DNA from 4 places in the Neobacillus sp. BP17 genome. Region 4 is predicted to be linked to each of the others. Evidence: riboswitches for the same ligand, from Rfam matches in the RefSeq annotation. Region 4 holds a riboswitch; each other region holds the start of a gene.
The links. A riboswitch is a leader RNA that binds a small molecule or an ion and turns the genes downstream of it on or off. The one in region 4 is predicted to bind S-adenosylmethionine.
Positions count from the first base shown of each region.

Region 1: another riboswitch for S-adenosylmethionine. It lies ahead of AC4QJR_RS05845 (homoserine dehydrogenase); the one in region 4 lies ahead of mtnK (S-methyl-5-thioribose kinase).
Region 2: another riboswitch for S-adenosylmethionine. It lies ahead of AC4QJR_RS23310 (methionine biosynthesis PLP-dependent protein); the one in region 4 lies ahead of mtnK (S-methyl-5-thioribose kinase).
Region 3: another riboswitch for S-adenosylmethionine. It lies ahead of AC4QJR_RS23690 (O-acetylhomoserine aminocarboxypropyltransferase/cysteine synthase family protein); the one in region 4 lies ahead of mtnK (S-methyl-5-thioribose kinase).

Region 1 is NZ_CM184198.1:1,235,955-1,240,472, reverse strand. Features, by position in the region: gene AC4QJR_RS05850 (glycosyltransferase) at 1-361, opposite strand, end outside; gene AC4QJR_RS05845 (homoserine dehydrogenase) at 589-1,827, opposite strand; SAM riboswitch class I at 1,905-2,013, opposite strand; gene AC4QJR_RS05840 (GNAT family N-acetyltransferase) at 2,106-2,777, opposite strand; gene AC4QJR_RS05835 (GNAT family N-acetyltransferase) at 2,793-3,455, opposite strand; gene AC4QJR_RS05830 (carbon-nitrogen hydrolase family protein) at 3,476-4,336, opposite strand; gene argH (argininosuccinate lyase) at 4,456-4,518, opposite strand, start outside.
Region 2 is NZ_CM184198.1:4,768,430-4,772,947, forward strand. Features, by position in the region: gene AC4QJR_RS23305 (lasso peptide isopeptide bond-forming cyclase) at 1-1,096, opposite strand, end outside; SAM riboswitch class I at 1,484-1,597, shown strand; gene AC4QJR_RS23310 (methionine biosynthesis PLP-dependent protein) at 1,734-2,846, shown strand; gene metC (cystathionine beta-lyase) at 2,846-4,039, shown strand; gene AC4QJR_RS23320 (bifunctional homocysteine S-methyltransferase/methylenetetrahydrofolate reductase) at 4,036-4,518, shown strand, end outside.
Region 3 is NZ_CM184198.1:4,837,631-4,842,148, reverse strand. Features, by position in the region: gene AC4QJR_RS23725 (acyl-CoA dehydrogenase FadE) at 1-98, shown strand, start outside; gene AC4QJR_RS23720 (arsenate reductase family protein) at 282-638, shown strand; gene gcvH (glycine cleavage system protein GcvH) at 715-1,098, shown strand; gene AC4QJR_RS23710 (YusG family protein) at 1,206-1,445, shown strand; gene AC4QJR_RS23705 (toprim domain-containing protein) at 1,588-1,944, shown strand; gene AC4QJR_RS23700 (thioredoxin family protein) at 1,952-2,260, shown strand; gene AC4QJR_RS23695 (hypothetical protein) at 2,475-2,834, shown strand; SAM riboswitch class I at 2,917-3,026, shown strand; gene AC4QJR_RS23690 (O-acetylhomoserine aminocarboxypropyltransferase/cysteine synthase family protein) at 3,096-4,412, shown strand.
Region 4 is NZ_CM184198.1:1,635,910-1,640,427, forward strand. Features, by position in the region: gene AC4QJR_RS07870 (thiamine pyrophosphate-dependent enzyme) at 1-559, shown strand, start outside; gene AC4QJR_RS07875 (DUF2087 domain-containing protein) at 689-1,273, shown strand; gene mtnK (S-methyl-5-thioribose kinase) at 1,306-2,490, opposite strand; SAM riboswitch class I at 2,593-2,744, opposite strand; gene AC4QJR_RS07885 (carbon-nitrogen family hydrolase) at 2,810-3,595, opposite strand; gene AC4QJR_RS07890 (pyridoxal phosphate-dependent aminotransferase) at 3,720-4,518, shown strand, end outside.

The sequences.
Region 1 (4,518 bases), 400 kb from region 4:
TATCACCTTTTTTTACAAACTTCCCATTAATAAATAGCTGCGGCTCTCTTTCATCATAGACAACCGCAATGTGAATTAGATCATTAATACTGGCTTCATGGACTAACACCGCATATATATTCTCATTCGTATGTTCATAAATCGTTATTCCATTTAGTCCAATTGAAACACTAACTCCCGCATCATTATCGGTCATCCCTTTTCCTGGCCCAATCACATAATTTGTTCCTGTACCATCCACTGACTTTTCCCGAGATTGCTTATCGATATGATGAACATTTTCGGGTAATACCCAAAACTCATAGGTAAATGTATTTTTCAGATTCGTTAATAAACGACCATTTAGGCTATTCCATAACATGACGCACCTCTTCAATTTACTTTTATAAATAACTAGTCCATTTGGGTTTTGCTTTTACACAATATGAATACAATTTGATTTTGACTAGACTTATCCCCATTTATAGGTTGCTTTGTATATATTTTTTTGCTTTTTGTCGATTCCCTCCAATTAGGAGCATAGAAATTCACAAAAAAAAGAGCTTATGCGCTCTTTTTACGGAATAATTGCTTATGATTTCATTCAAACTATATGGCGGCTAATGATACTTCTTTATCATTGCTTTCCATTTCATATTCCCCTAAAATTTGAAAGCAACACTTTATGTTTTGTTCACTCATTAACTGTTTAATTAACTCGGTATTTGTCCGGATGATTGCTGTCTCCTCACTAGTTTGAGTAATCCATGTGACCAATGGGTTTTTAAAATCCTTTGTGAGACCTTGAATTATCCATAATTCGTCTGCATGCTCTTTTTTATCTCCTAAATGAATTGCTGGCGTCTTTGTGAAATACTTATTTGTCCGCTTATTTTGACAGACATAAACTAAATCTTCAATTGCTGCACTTGCTGTTGGAAACATGCCGGCACCTGGTCCTTGTAATGTAATACTACCAACAAGATCTGTGTAAACATTAACGGCATTTTCTACCCCTTCAATAGAATAAAAAGGATGAGACTTTCCAACAAGGACTGGTCTAACAGCGGCTTTAATTTGATCACCTTTCTTACTAATACTTGCAATATGTTTAAACCTAAGTCCAAGTCTTTTTGCTGCCTCGATTAATTCACTTGTAATTGAAGTAATCCCTTCTCGTTCTACATCCTCCCAATTTGGTTCCTCACCAAATGCAATTCTGCTTAGAATCATTGTTTTATAAAAAGCATCAAAGCCCTCGACATCATTGGTTGGGTCTGCTTCAGCAAACCCCTTTGCCTGTGCTAAACTTAGGGCGTCAGCAAAGGACTGCTTCTTCTCACGCATTTCCGTTAAGATGAAATTCGATGTTCCATTAAGTATGCCTTGCACGTGATGAACACGGTTTACGTTTAATAGCTGCCTTAAGGTTTGAATAACAGGTATACCGCCCGCAACTGTCGCTTCGTAACCTACTGAAACATTATGAAGCTTTGCTAACTCGAGCAGGTCATTCCCGTGGTGTGCAAACATTTCTTTATTAGCTGTAATTATGTGACATCCTTTTTGAATCGCTTGTTTTAAAAATGTAAAAGTGGGTTCTTTATTGACGATTGCTTCGACAATAACATCAAGTTGAGGTAGACTTAAAATTTCATTGAAATCTGCAGTGACTAATACATCTTCATTAATATTTCTCTTTTTATGCATATTTCTAATTAGTACGGCTGCGACTTCGACCCTTTTTCCTAATACTCCCTCAAGTTCTTCTGCATGGGATTGTATCGTTCTATAAACACCTTCCCCGACTGTTCCGAAGCCTAGAATCGCTACTTTTATCACAGACATATTGATCCACCCTTCATTTATAATAGACATGGCTAAATAGAAAAAACCCTCTTCATAAGAAGAGGGTTAGTTTCCTCCTCTTATCTGTCAGGTAAATAACCTGCAGGAATTAGCACCTTTTCAAGATTTACCTTGATGGTTGCCGGGCTTCATCGGGCCTAGTCCCTCCGCCGCTCTGGATAAGAGTTTTATGTAATTGTTTGATTAAATTTCCAAGTTATAAAGAGAATTCTAGTTGAATCCATTGCTGTTGTCAATATTATTTGAAATTTCTTTTTTTACAAAGGTAACAGGGTTACTTCTCCCTTGTCTCCTAGACGGTCTATCATTTCTAACCATTCCTTCGGTTTGTTTGAAAGTATGGAGTAATAGATTGTTAGGAAATCCTTTACAAGATTAGTTGGGAGAGATTTAAGCTCATCGTCTAATGGCATGAAACATAAATCTAGCCCAGTTACGGCTTCCCCATTATTTTCCCAGGATGGATGAACATATGAGAAATCTAACCGCTTGTAACCCAAATGGGAAAGCACTTCACGTCGCACATAAGGGTCCATAACCTTTACGCCGCCAAATTCGTGATGTTCAACTCTGTAAGGATCGTATATTTCTGCAAACATTCCGTAAAGCTCTTTTCCATTTTCATTTGCTAATTGTTGTAAATCCTTTAACCGGTTCTGAGCTAAAAATCGACCAAGGCTTAGGCCAGGTTTACCTATAATCGTAAAATCTGTCATGGCAATATTCCAATCAGGATAATAACGGTATTCAGTTGCACCTAAGACTTTATCGCCATCGACTGCCACGAATACTCGAATACTCGGATCTTCTAATGGCTCTTTCCATAGCTCATATGCCAGGACTTCTTCTGGCGGGAAAATTTCTCCCATTAAGTTATGCAGTTTTCTAAAATTCGGATCATCTATACTTGTGATTCTAATATAATCCATAAATATACCCCCCATTTATTTAAAAGGATTTTTCCATTCCATTAATACAGCATTGTTACAGGATTCCTCATCCTCTAGATAGTTTTCAATAATTCCTACCGGGACACGGCCGCAGCGCAGCAAAAATGTAATGACAGGATCCTTTAAATCTCCCGTTATGATTGATGCTAAATATTGCTCCGGTGTCATGTTATCAGCTACTCTATAATAACCTGGCATTCTACCCCCGCCTAGTAAGCGCTCTAAACCTCTCTCAATAACAACATGGTACATAGCATGCATCATCAATTTTCCTAGCCCTAGTTTACGGTACCTGGGTCGGACACTGATATCAACAATGTACAAGGTATTCGCACTTGGATTATGGTTTCGGATGTATCCATGGTCAGTGATTTCTTCCCACGTATGGTTTTTATCGCTGGGATCAAAATCGATAATTAAGGCGGTTAACGAACCGGCTAATTCACCATCAACCTCAATACATAATGCACCTTCTGGAAACAGGTCCACATGATTGGTTAGTTGCTCTTTATTCCACCATAATTCTGATGGAAAAGGAGGTGGGAAGCACTCGGATTGAATCTTGATAAGATCGGCAAAATCCTGTTTGGTATAATTGCGAATGATAACCGGAACAGGCCGCTCTTGGTCAAAAACGTAAAATTCACTTCGATACATACTAAACCCACCCCTTCTGTTTACTTTTCCCAGTCTGTGTATAAATCAGTTCTGCGATCACGCCAGGTTGTAACCGATCCTCGTTCTCTTACTTCATATAACAAATTTAAATCCAGATCACCCGTTACAATCATTTCATTATTAATTTCACCTTCAACCAATATGCCCTTAGGAGGAAATGGAATATCATTTGGAGTAATAATGACCGCTTGACCAAAATTAGCACGCATAAAGTCAACCGTCGGCAGTGAACCCACTGTTCCTGTTAAAACCACATATACTTGATTCTCAATTGCCCGTGCATGGCTGGTATAGCGAACACGATGAAACCCATGACGATCATCTGTACAGGATGGACAGAAAATGACATCAGCACCCTTAGCCTTTGCCATCCGCACGATCTCTGGGAATTCAATATCATAACAAGTAAGCAGGGCGATTTTCCCTTTTTCTGTTTCAAAAATCTGAAAGGAATCCCCTGGTGCCATATTCCATTCATTGACTTCGGTCGGTGTAATATGAAGTTTGGCCTGCTCGCCAATCCTGCCATCTGGATAAAATAAATGAGCGGTATTATACAGCTTGCCATCCTTTTCAATCACATGCGTTCCCGCAATAATATGCATGTTTGTATTTTTTGCAAAATTAGAAAATAGTTCTCTATATTGTTCAGTAAATCTCGGGAGATCGTTGATGCTTAGACTTTGCCCTTGTCCATTCCCAATCGATAATAGCTGGGTAGTAAAGAACTCTGGAAAAAGGACAAACTCTGCCCCAAATTCTTCTGCAGTTTTTATGTAGTGTTCACATTGTGACGCAAACTCTTCAAAGGATTGAATCGTATGTAACTGGTATTGCACGACAGATACACGAATTTTCATTATTTTCCTCCACTCAATTGTAAAAATTTCTCATAAGGAGATTATCTAATATTTTCGTTATTATTACAATTTATTCAAACTAAAAGCCTGCCAAATGGCAGGCTTCTAGAATTTCATCTTTATCGCTGCAGTTTTCCCTCTGCAAGCTTGATTTGTTTCTCGACTTGCTCTGGTGATGTTCC
Region 2 (4,518 bases), 2.6 Mb from region 4:
CCTTTAACCAGAAGGAGTTCTCAAAAAACTTGTATGGCATCTCCAAAACTTCCAGTAAACTGTCGATTTCTAAATATGAATTCCTTCCATCAAAATCCAGGTAGGAATCTTTTATACCCCCAACATGTTGTACAGTTGATTTAATAAATGGTCTTTCATCAGCCAATAATTGCTTTGGTGTAAAATCTACAAAGTCTTTTGGAGGGATGTAACTAAAGGTATGTAAATTTTTATTACTTTCCCGCATAGCTTTTGCGGCGAAGCTAACAACAGCTCCCGAATCTAATCCACCGCTTAGTTGTGCCCCCACATTGAGATGAGTACGTAATCTTGAGGTGACTGCCTTTTGGAAAACATCTTGAAAGGCTTCAACATATTCTTCATCTGATTTTAGATTTAATTGTTTTTCAGGTATTAAATTACAATATCTAGTAAACTTAATTTTATTTCCAACTAACGAAATGCTATGAGAAGGAGGTAGTTGTTCAATATTTTTATATGGTGTAATTGATGTATTTACCGCATCAATCGTTCCCGCCAATACCAAGTATTCAGCAAGCCACTGCTCATTAAGTTCCATCTCAATATCAGGTAATGATAGTAGTGGATGTATTACTGTACAAAATGCAAATCTCTGTTTATACCGATAAAAATAAAGGGTTCGTGCCCCAGAAAAATCCCTCGCACCAAAAAGTTTATGTTTTCTCTCATCCCAAATCATGAATGCAAAATCCCCAATTAGATATTTCGGAGATTCCTCTCCCCATTTATGATAAGCAAGCAAAATTAGTTCACTGTCAGTGATTTCTTTTCTTTTCCTTTTATCAACTTGTAATCTCTCAAACAATTCATCTCGATTATCTATAATCGCATCAGCTGTAATGGCTAACTTCCGTTCATGGTCATAATAAGGAAGCTTTTCACCAACAGACTCCGGTGTAATCCACTGTGCATGACAGCCAAGAAAGACTTTGTCGTTATGCCAAGTTTGAATATCATCTGCCGGATATTTTTCTAATTCTTTCATCATCCGGTTTCCGTGCTCTAGATTGATTGGTTCATCGTTTAAATGATATATTCCGGCTATAGCGCTCATCTTTTCCTCCTGCTATACATTTCATCAGTTTTACAATTTTTTAATCGAATTATAGGTTCACTAAATAGAACACCAATTCCATAATTAACTAATAGAAATTATTTTAATTTAATTTCCCAAAACTATGGTATAATTTTATCAACTTTATGTATCACAACTAATAAATTAGCACTGCATAATACCTATAATAGTTCTTTATTAAGAACAATTTATAACCTTATAATAAATCCATAAACTACCACTGTCAACAAGTTTTCAATTAACTATTTATATATTTTTTTATAAAGAATTTCCGTCTAGTTTCTTCATTATTATGTTTTACTTTAAAAACGATTTGACATAACACGAATTTTGTAGTAAATTTTATAAATAATCTAAATAATTGTTTTCTTATCAAGAGAGGTTGAGGGAAGGGCCCTGCGACACCTCAGCAACCTTCAATGTTTATTCTCATTGAAAAGGTGCTAAGTCCTGCAAATTTACTAATTTGCTAGATAAGAAGAATGACAAGTGCGTTGTGCATACAAAAGTCTTCTTCTTATAAGAAGACTTTTTTTATTTATCAAAAAGCTTTATTACTCAATCGCGTTAATGTGAAATATTATATTAATTTTTTTATTACTAAGGAGTGTCCGTTATGTACAAAATCGATACGAAACTTGCCCAAATAGGTAACCGAAGTGAAACAACTACTGGAACGGTTAACCCACCTGTATACTTTTCAACGGCCTTCCGCCATGAGGGTATTGGCCAATCAACTGGCTTTGACTATACGCGAACAGGAAATCCAACACGCCAGCTCCTTGAGAAAACTATTGCTGATTTAGAGAATGCGGATCAGGGATATGCATGCAGTTCTGGTATGGCGGCCATTCAACTGATCCTTGCACTATTTGAATCTGGTGACGAATGGATCGTCAGTGAAGATTTATATGGAGGTACCTACCGCCTATTAGAAAAGGGATATAAAAAATGGGGCTTAACGACTCAATATGTGAATACCTGTTGTCCGGATGAGATTGAAAAGAAAATTACCCCGCAAACAAAAGCTATTTTCTTAGAAACACCAACCAATCCGCTCATGCAGGAATCTGATATTGCGGCAGTTTCAAAAATTGCAAAGCAGCACGGATTATTATTAATCGTGGATAACACTTTCTATACGCCACTCCTGCAGCAGCCGATTACACTTGGTGCGGATATTGTCATCCACAGTGCAACGAAATACTTAGGTGGACATAATGACGTCCTTGCCGGCCTTGTTGTTGCAACTGGGAAAGAACTTTGTGAAGCATTGGCCTTCCACCATAACGGTGCTGGAGCGGTGCTAAGTCCCTTTGATTCTTGGTTATTAATGCGCGGAATGAAAACATTGTCTCTTCGGTTGGAACGACATGAAAAAAATGCAAAAAACATCGTCGAATTTCTTTCGGAGCATGATGCGGTGACAGATGTCCTTTACCCTGGCCGAGGTGGAATGGTTTCTTTTAGGATCAAAGACGAAACTTGGGTTAATCCATTTTTACAAGGTTTAAAGCTTATTAGTTTTGCGGAAAGTTTAGGTGGGACAGAAAGCTTTATTACCTATCCGGCAACACAAACACATGCGGATATTCCAGAAGAAGTTCGAATTCAAGCAGGCGTTTGTAACCGGTTATTACGTTTTTCCGTAGGACTTGAGGATTCACAGGACATAATAGAAGATTTAGAAAAAGCATTTATCCATGTTCAAGAAGGAGTGATTGCCTAATGTCACACGATCAATATACTTTTGAAACCAGACTCCTTCATAATAAGCACAAAATTGATCCAGTAACTGGAGCGGTTAGTGTACCGATCCAGCATGCATCAACCTTCCACCAATCGGACTTCGATCAGTTTGGCAAGTATGATTATGGCCGCAGTTTAAATCCGACAAGAGAAGCACTTGAAGATGTGATTGCAGAACTCGAAGGTGGAATCAAAGGATTTGCCTTTTCATCTGGGATGGCGGCCATTTCAACAGCGTTCCTCTTGCTTTCTGCAGGTGATCATATTGTTATTACAGAGGATGTGTATGGCGGGACATTTCGGATGGTCACGCAAGTTCTCACCCGACTTGGAATTGACCATACCTTTGTTGATATGACAAATTTAGAGGAAGTAAAAGAAGCTATTCAGCCGAACACAAAAGCGTTTTATGTAGAAACACCATCGAATCCATTAATGAAAGTGACTGACATACGAGCAATAAGCAACCTTGCAAAGGAGACGGGTGCATTAACATTCGTCGATAACACGTTCCTTACCCCTTCACATCAAAAACCATTAGAGCTAGGTGCGGATGTTGTCCTGCACAGCGCGACGAAATTTTTATCTGGCCATAGTGATGTTGTTGCGGGACTTGCAGTCGTCAATGACGAATACCTGGCGAAAAGATTAGGCTTTTTACAGAATGGATTTGGGGCCATCTTAGGCGTTCAAGATGCATGGCTAGTATTAAGAGGAATCAAAACACTGCACGTACGCTTGGAACAATCTCAAAATTCAGCTATCAAACTAGCAGAGTTTTTAAATGCTCACCCGCTTGTTGATAAGGTCCATTATCCAGGACTGGAAAGTCACCCGCAATATCACATTCAGAAGAATCAAGCTGCTGGACCTGGAGCAGTCCTATCTTTTGAATTAGCAAATGAAGATGCATTGCGAACCTTTTTAGCAAACGTGGAAATACCTGTTTTTGCTGTCAGTCTTGGAGCGGTAGAATCTATTCTCTCTTATCCGGCAAAAATGTCCCATGCTGCGATGCCTCAAGAAGATCGAGAAAAGCGCGGGATTACCAATAGTCTTGTTCGTTTATCGGTTGGACTAGAAAATCCTGATGATTTGATAAAGGATTTTTCACAGGCTCTAGAACATGTTCGTAAGAATCATTTGGTACTACAACAAGGAGAATCATCATGAGCTTTTTAGAAAAATTAAAAAATCAAATCTTAATCGCCGATGGCGCCATGGGAACCCTATTGTATTCCTACGGTAAAGATAGCTGTTTGGAGGAATTGAATCTTTCCCAGCCAGACCACATCCGATCCATCCATAAAGCCTATATTGATGCGGGAGCTGATGTGATTCAAACCAATACCTATGCAGCAAACTACCTTAAGCTGCAAAGGTATGGTTTAGAGGATTCCGTCAAGGAAATTAACAGTGCTGCTGTCCAATTGGCTAAACAAGCTGCTTCCAGGTCCAATACGTTCGTCCTTGGAACGATTGGCGGCAATCGCGGAATTAAACCAGATTCAGTATCGATTGATGAATTAAAACGCAGTTTCCGTGAACAATTGTATTGTCTCCTTCTAGAAGGAGTGGATGGTCTATTGCTCGAAACCTTTTATAATTTGGAAGAGCTTGAGACCGTTCTATCGATTGCTAGAAAGGAAACT
Region 3 (4,518 bases), 2.5 Mb from region 4:
CGCTTCGTAAATTTACGCGTCATACCCCGATTAATGTGATAGCGAAAAAACGTGAAGCAGCCGATGTTATCATTGAAGCCGAGCGCTATATCGTTTAATGAAAATGGGCTCCCTTTCGATTAGAAAGGGAGCCTAAATTTTTATAGTAGAATAGGAAGGAATTTTGAAAAATTAGTCGAATTTTTTAAATTAGTACATATTTTTTGCATTAGGATTTTGAAAAACGTTATGATAATATTCAAGTGACGTTAAGATTTTTACGGGAAAGGGCGGTGAAATGAATGTCACTGACTTTTTATTGGTATCCGAAATGCGGCACCTGTCGAAACGCGAAGAAATGGCTGGATGCCCATCATCTTTCCTATGAAGAAGTACATATTGTGGAACATCCTCCAAGTCGTGAGGAGTTGCAGGATCTTTATCAAAAAAGCGGACTGGAATTAAAGAAATTCTTTAATACAAGTGGTATGAAATACCGTGAATTAGGTATAAAGGATAAAATGAAGTCTGCAACAGAGGAAGAACTGCTCGAATTACTTGCTTCCGATGGCATGTTAATCAAACGCCCAATTTTAACGGATGGCGAACGTGTCACCGTAGGCTTTAAAGAAGAAGAGTTTGAAAAAATGTGGCGATAAGCCGGCTCTTCATCACAATGGGAATCGATTTATTTCGATGATAGATTTTTAGAAAAAACAATGGAGGGATTTAGCGATGAGTACACCAAAAGAATTACGTTATTCAGAGGAACATGAATGGGTTAAGGTTGAAGGAGAAAAAGTTCGTGTCGGGATTACTGCTTTTGCACAGCATGAACTAGGAGATATCGTTTTTGTTGAGCTTCCAGAAGTGGGCGATGAAGTAACTGCCGACGAACCATTTGGTAGCGTAGAGTCTGTAAAAACTGTATCTGAGCTTTATGCACCTGTCAGCGGTAAAGTCGTGGAAGTGAATGAAGATTTAAGCGACAGCCCTGAATTTGTTAACGAATCACCATACGAAAAGGCATGGATGATTGTGATTGAACTATCTGACAGCAGCGAACTTGATAAGCTTATGACTGCTGAACAATATGAAGAAATGATCAAAGAAGACTAAAAAATAGGGAAAGGCACCTTGTCAAGGTGCTTTTTCTCTTAAATTCCCACTTTTTCTTCTACTATTTTTGGGAAACCTATAATAAATATATTTAAGAGGGTGGGAGCGTGGCATTAAAGCAGCAAAGGATAGACGTAACCGATCGGGTTATTGGCAAAATGAAAAATGGAGAAATGGAATTGTTTCTTGATAATACGCCAATTGGAAAAATGAAATTGACAGATCACATGCAGGTGGAATTAGAGCATCATTTTGAAGTGGAGCAGCAGAAGATTTATCAACACCTGACGACAAGTGAAGGGTCGGATGCTAAGTATACTGATTGTGATGAGGGCGGCTGGTGCTAGCTGAGTAACTTGGGTCTATAGTCACAAGCCTATTTTTTCAAAAGACAATAATGATATGGTTAACATAGTCAGAAGAAGGCACACGTAATCAATAATTTAGAATATGTTAACATAAAACAACTTCTAATACAGGTGATGGATGATGAATGATTCGTATGTTGACAAAGTTCTTATTGTCGAAGGAAAGTCGGATAAAAATAAGGTAAAAAAAATCGTGAAGGAACCAGTTGAAATCATTTGTACAAATGGGACCATCAGTATTACAAAATTAGATGAATTGATTGATTTCCTTGAAGATAAGGATGTCTATATTCTTGTCGATGCTGACTTCTCCGGTGAGAAACTTCGCAAGCAATTAAAACGCGAGTTACCCCAAGCCGAACATTTATATATCGACCGAATGTATCGTGAGGTAGCGACCGCACCAGTTCACCACTTAGCCACCGTACTATTAGGTGCAAATATTGATGTGCATACTGAATTTTTAGAAATGGGTTAAACGATAAATGAACGAATGGAATCGAATAGAATTATCTTCCTTTATTGAAGGGAAGGCAACTGGATTAGTGTATTTCTATACACCAATGTGCGGGACATGTCAGGTAGCTTCAAAAATGCTCCAGGTCATCGAGGAACTAGTAAAGGTAGATATGGGTAAAATGAACCTAAACTTCTATCCAGACCTTGCTAGGGAATATGAAATTGAAAGTGTTCCTTGCCTGTTATTGGTCGAGGCTGGAGAAGTAAAAGAAACACTCTACGCCTTCCACTCCGTACCTTTTTTACTCGATAAAATAAAACAGCAGATATTATAAGAGCAGATGCACATGTGCATCTGTTTTTTAATGAATCCCAACCTTACGGACAAACCTCGTTGAAAAACCAAGGAAATTCCGATTTCCGACATATTTCTCAGGAAATTCTCTCACTACCGCCCTGCCAAGTAGATAATTGTCGACCAATTTAAAGAGGAATTCTGGCCTATGTCTTGTATAGTAAATATAAGAGCGTAGACCGGAGTGATGGAAGATGATAGAGGTATTGAAAACCTTTCAATTAGCAATCAAGCAGCAAGGGCATTTACTGCCGTTACTTGAGCATATCCATACAAGAGTGAATTTAATTTGTGAACAAAATACCTATCAAATCTTCATGAAGGATAGGGAAATTTTCATCCTCCATGATAGCAAAGAGACTCAAACAATACCTGAGATTCGTGGGGATCTTTATGCGATGAGACAGTTGCTTACAGGGGAGGAAAGGTTGCGGACTCTTGAACGAAACGGTCAATTAAGTATTTCTGCTCCCATCCGCACAACATTATTACTGGAGTCTATCTTCTATTTAACAAAAACGCAGGATCATATCGCAAAAATTACAAATTTTTAATCAAACCTGTTGACTCGGAATTAAAATTTAGATAACATTGTAATTAGAATATTTAACCAATTATTACAATTTCATCAATACATTCTTATCGAGAGTGGCGGAGGGACTGGCCCTTTGATGCCCAGCAACCGGTTTACTACATAATAACACGGTGCTAAATCCAGCAGAGCAATCAGCTCTGGAAGATGAGAAGTGTGAGCCCCCTCTTCTCTGAAGCGGGGGTTTTTGTTTGGTGAGTTGTCAAAAAAAGGAGGAAGCAAGATGAGTGAAAATCCAAAGAAATATCGTTTTGAAACATTAAGTGTCCATGGCGGCTTAACTCCAGATCCGGTAACAGGGGCCCGCGCTGTTCCGATTTACCAAAACAATGCATATCAATTTAAGAATACTGAGCATGCTGCAAACCTATTTAGCTTAGCAGAGTCTGGATACATATACACACGAATACACAACCCAACGACCACTGTATTTGAAGAAAGAGTCGCATTATTAGAAGGCGGTGTTGGTGCCTTAGCAGTGGCGAGCGGAATGGCCGCTATTACTCTTGCCATTTTAAATATTGCTGAGGCTGGCGATGAAATTGTTTCGGCTTCCAATCTCTATGGAGGCACCTATAATTTATTTGCAGTGACTCTTCCGAAATATGGAATTAATGTGAAATTTGTAGATCCAGAAAATCCAGAAAACTTCCGCCAAGCGATCACTGCCAAAACAAAAGCCGTCTTTGCGGAAACAATTGGTAATCCAAGCCTGCGCATCCTCGATATTGAAAAAGTAGCAGAAATTGCCCATGAAGCAGGTGTACCACTAATCGTTGACAATACTTTTGCCACTCCATACCTTTGCCGTCCAATTGAACATGGAGCAGATATTGTCATTCATTCCGCTACTAAGTGGTTATTAGGGAACGGAACGACAACGGGCGGAATTATTGTTGATGGCGGTAAATTCGATTGGAATTCTCCAAGATTCCCAGGCTTTACAACACCAGACGCAAGCTACCATGATTTGGTTTATGCAAAAGCCTTAGGCGCGGTGGCTTATATTATCAAAGCACGTGTCCAATTGCTTCGTGATCTAGGGCCGGCATTAAGTCCGCAAAATTCCTTCCAGTTTGTCCTTGGACTTGAAACTCTGCATGTCCGGATGAAGGAGCATGTCGCGAATACTAAAGAAGTCGTCGATTACTTAACTAACCATCCTGCCGTAGAATGGGTTTCCTATCCTGGTCATCCATCCCATCCCGATTATGAACTAGCTAAAAAGTATCTACCAAAAGGTGCCGGTTCGATGGTGGTATTCGGAATTAAAGGCGGAAAAGAAGCAGGGGCTAAATTAATTGATTCCATCACACTTTGGGCACATGTGGCCAATGTTGGTGATGCAAAAAGTTTAATTATTCATCCGGCCAGCACCACTCACCAGCAATTAGATGCCCAAGGCCTGATCGCTGCAGGTGTAACAGAGGATTTAATTCGCCTATCCATCGGGATCGAGAATGTAGAAGATCTGATTGAAGACCTAGAGTCGGCTATTGTTTCGGCAACTGGTTTAACTTCATTAAACGTTAATGCCTAAAACTTATTTTTTTGAATAAGAAACTATTTTCATTGACACCCCTTTTTATCCGTGATACGATACTTTTGTAATATAGTTACTTAAACAAATTCACGTTTGAATTAAA
Region 4 (4,518 bases):
TGAATATGATAATGAGGGCTACATGAATACCGGCTCACAAATGTCATATTCCACGCCAATCGGTCATATGACAAGTACTTCTGGTGTAGGAAAAACACAGCGTGGTAAAGCTTTCCATCATAAAGATACCGCACAAATAATGGCAGCAACGAATATTCCATATGTATTTACTGGTTCCGAGGCATTCCCTCAGGACCTAGTGAAAAAGGGTGCAAAAGCACAATGGTATGCTCAAAATGTTGGAACCGTTTATGGTAAAATTCTCATCACATGCCCACTTAACTGGAAATCCGATGACCGTTTTGGCACAACCATTGTGGAGGCTGCGGTAAACTCTTGTTTCTTCCCGCTTTATGAAGTCGAACAGGGTGTTACAACAATCACTTACAATCCAGAAGAAAAGAATAAACGAATTCCACTTTCGGATTGGTTAAAGTATATGGGAAAAACAAAACATCTACTAAAAGAAGAGAACAAGCCAATGTTAGAAGAGTTTGAAGCTGAAGTTGAGAAAAGATGGCAGCGTCTAAAAGCAAAAGATGAAAATCCAATGTTGTAAATAGTAGAATAGATCAAAGACACTTCCTTTTGGGAGTGTTTTTTTTTAATTATTGACATGGTAAAGTTAATTTGATATATATCTAATTAGATAGTTATCGAAATTATAAAAAAGTGAGGTAGGAAATTGATCCAATTAGATAAAATCGTATCTTTTTATAAAACAATGGGAGATCCAACAAGAATTCGAATAGTAGCCATATTGGCGAAAGGCCCACTCCACGGTCAGGCGATTGCTGGAAAGCTTGGCCTGTCTGCTCCAACGATTACACATCATTTAAAGAAATTACGGGAAGTTCATGTGGTTTATGACAGAAGAGTCAAGAATACTATCTACTTTTACCTAAACGAATCACTGATAAATCAGCAGGCAAAGGTGTTTACAGAACTGTTAGAAAAAAAGGGAGAGGAGTTGGATGAAATGGTCGAGTCTAGTCTCGAGAGACAAAAAATCATCGAAAATTTCTTTACGAAAACTGGGAAACTAAAAAATATTCCAGCACAACGAAAAAAGAAATTAATCGTATTTGAACACATGATACAGGGGTTAAAAATGGGTGAAAAATACGAAGAAAAACAATTAAATGAGTTTATAAAACAATTCCATGATGACTATGCAACCATTCGCCGGGAATTTATCATTAATCACTATATGTTTCGAGAGAATGGTATTTATGAACTAAACCCAGAAGAGATGTGGGCAAAAATCGACTAGAAAAGCAATCCAAAATGGATTGCTTTTCTTACCTATATACGTTCTTTTATAGTTGCGATAAATGATGTTAGATCCTTAATTTCATTTCGTTGTTTTATTAGGATTCTTCCGAGTTCAATCGTTTTTTGTTTAGTAGTGATTCTGGTTTGCTCGTCCTCAATCCCATCTAAATCTGCAACATGTGCAAGGCCAATGGTTCTTCTGATTAATTCACAGCCTGCAAACCCGAGGGTATCCCCAAAAAACTTGGATATCTGATAGTTTAAGAATGTAGAAGTTTTTACAGCAATCTCTTTATTTTCTGTATTCCATAGGAATGTATATTGTTCCTCAAACACATTCCATACGGTTTCAATGTGGTTGATGAAAAGATCACGTTTTTCTTCATTCACAATAACCTGGAAAAGGAGGTTCGCAAATACTTGACCTATATCAAAGCCTGCAGGTCCGTAGAAAGCAAATTCAGGGTCAATTACTTTGGTTTCAGAATTACTAGCAAACACACTTCCAGTATGTAAATCTCCATGCAGGAGGGCCTCAGCCTCCGTTAAAAAGCTTTTCTTCAAGACATTTACATGAAATTTTAGTTCTTCATCATGCCAAAGAGCTTCGACTGCTGGACGAAGGCTATCCTCAAATTCGTTTGTATCTGCATCCATAAATGGGTCGGTAAAGATCAAGTCCTCAGTGATTTTGCATAATTCGGGATTAATAAATTGTTGGACACGTTCTTTTTTTACTCCAGGGCCTAATCCGTAATCAGAAGTGTAAAATAATGTCTTAGCAAGATATTCACCCAGATGTTTACCAATTAATGGATAGCTTTCACCTTTAATAAAGCCAGTTCTTGCGATCAAAAGATGGGAAAGATCCTCCATAATAGTTACAGCAAGGACATCATCTGTGAATAATACTTCTGGAACATATTCAGGAGCAATTTGCCCGAAAATTTTTAAGGCATCTGCTTCAATCTTTGCTCTTTTCAGTGTTAATGGCCAGCTTTCACCAACTACTTTTGCATATGGGAGAGCTTGTTTAATAATAATACTTTTTCCTTTTAATTCTTCGACAATATGAAAAACAAGATTGAGATTTCCGTCGCCAATCTCTTTGCAGGAGAGTTTAGCAGTGCCTGGAAAAATATTTAATTCCAGTGCAAGTTCTACAGCACTCTCGTTAGTTAATGGTTGGTATGTTTTCTGTTTTAGTAGACTCATAATGGCTCCTCCTTGTTTTTGGGAGGCTTCATTGTGCATTAGGCACAAAAAAGCCTCTTTCTCATTTGAAAGAGGCTCGGGAAGACAAATTGTCTATCGCACCTCTCATCTCTCAGAAAGATAATCCTTCTGTTGGAATTAGCACCGTGCCTTATTGGAATCGTTAAGCGCAGGAAGCACTCTATTATCCAATTTGTTTAAGGTCGGTTGCTGGGCTTCAAAGGGCCAATCCCTCAGCCAGCTCGTGATAAGAGAATATTTATTTTACTGGTGAAAATCATATCAGCAATAAAATAATATTGTCAATATTTTTTGAAAATTAATTATAGTATTCGGGTTTTCTATCAATGAAAATAGGGATCTGTTTACGAATCTCTTTGACTAAATCCGTCTCAATTTCTGCAGATAAAATTTCTTCGCTTTCTTCAGCTTCCACTATTACCTCTCCCCACGGATCGATAATTAAGGAATGCCCAGCGAACTGGTTATTAGGATCTTGACCGGCACGGTTACAAGCAATGACATAACATTGATTTTCAATGGCTCTGGCAATTAAAAGGGCTCTCCAATGAGACAATCGCTGCGCTGGCCATTCGGCAACCACAAACAGTGCCTCAGCCCCTTCAGATGTATGTGCTCGAATCCACTCCGGAAAGCGAATGTCATAACAAATAGTCCCGGCAAATTTATTATTTTCAATTTCAAATAGTCCTTTTTGAGAGCCTGCTTCTAAATAAACATGTTCATCCATTAGCTTAAACAGGTGAAGTTTACTATACTGGTGTACGAGTTTACCCTCCTTATTGACAATGAGCAAGGTATTTTTTATACCGTTTTCTTCTCGGTTGGCTACAGATCCGCCAACAAAATTTACTTGGTACCTTTTTGCTGCCTTTTGAAGGAAATCAATGGTCTTACCAGCATGATTATCAGAAATTTCATTTAGACGAGTTAAGTCATACCCTGTTGTCCACAGCTCTGGTAGTACAATGATATCTGGCTGGCCGGCTACAGCCTTTTCAATGAGTCTTTCAGCAGATTGATAGTTTTTATTTGGATCCCCAAAGGCGATATCCATTTGTATACATGAAATTTTTAATTTCACGAATCTTCACCTCGTTTGAACTTTCGGAATTTTTTCTTTACAAGCTGTTATAAAAGTTATATCATTTGTGACTAGAATTTAACAATAGAATTACTTTTATAAATCATTAAAGCAGGTGAGAACCATGAAGCAATTTTCAACATCAGAGATTTTAAATAGTCTTCCTAAGCAGTTTTTTGCTTCACTCGTTAAAAAAGTCGGGGAATATATTTCACAGGGGTATGATGTGATTAATTTGGGGCAAGGGAACCCCGATCAGCCAACACCGGCACATATCGTAGCAAAACTTCAGGAAGCCGCGGTGAATCCATTAAATCACAAATATTCTCCCTTTCAAGGGCACCAGTATTTAAAACAAGCTGCTGCTGATTTTTATTTTAGAGAATATGGAATTCCCATTGATCCAGATAAAGAAGTGGCTATACTGTTTGGCGGTAAGGCGGGTCTTGTCGAAATTCCGCAGTGTTTATTAAATCCCGGCGACACCATCCTCGTGCCTGATCCAGGCTACCCGGATTATTTGTCAGGGGTTGCACTTGCAAAAGCCGAAATGGTAAGGATGCCGCTAAGGGAGGAAAATAATTTTCTACCGGATTATGGTGAGTTGAATGGGGATGTTTTAGATAGAGCAAAACTAATGTTCCTCAATTATCCTAATAATCCAACTGGTGCGGTAGCGACTCATGAATTTTTTGAGGAGACAATCAAACTAGCGAATGAACATGATATCTGTATAGTTCATGATTTTGCCTATGGTGCCATCGGGTTTGATGGTAAGAAACCAGTAAGTTTTTTACAGGTTCAAGGGGCAAAGGAAGTTGGAATTGAAATTTATACCTTATCTAAAAGCTATAATATGGCAGGCTGGCGTGTTGGTTTTGCAATTGGGAATGAGAGCGTCATTTCCGCTATTGAACTTTTAC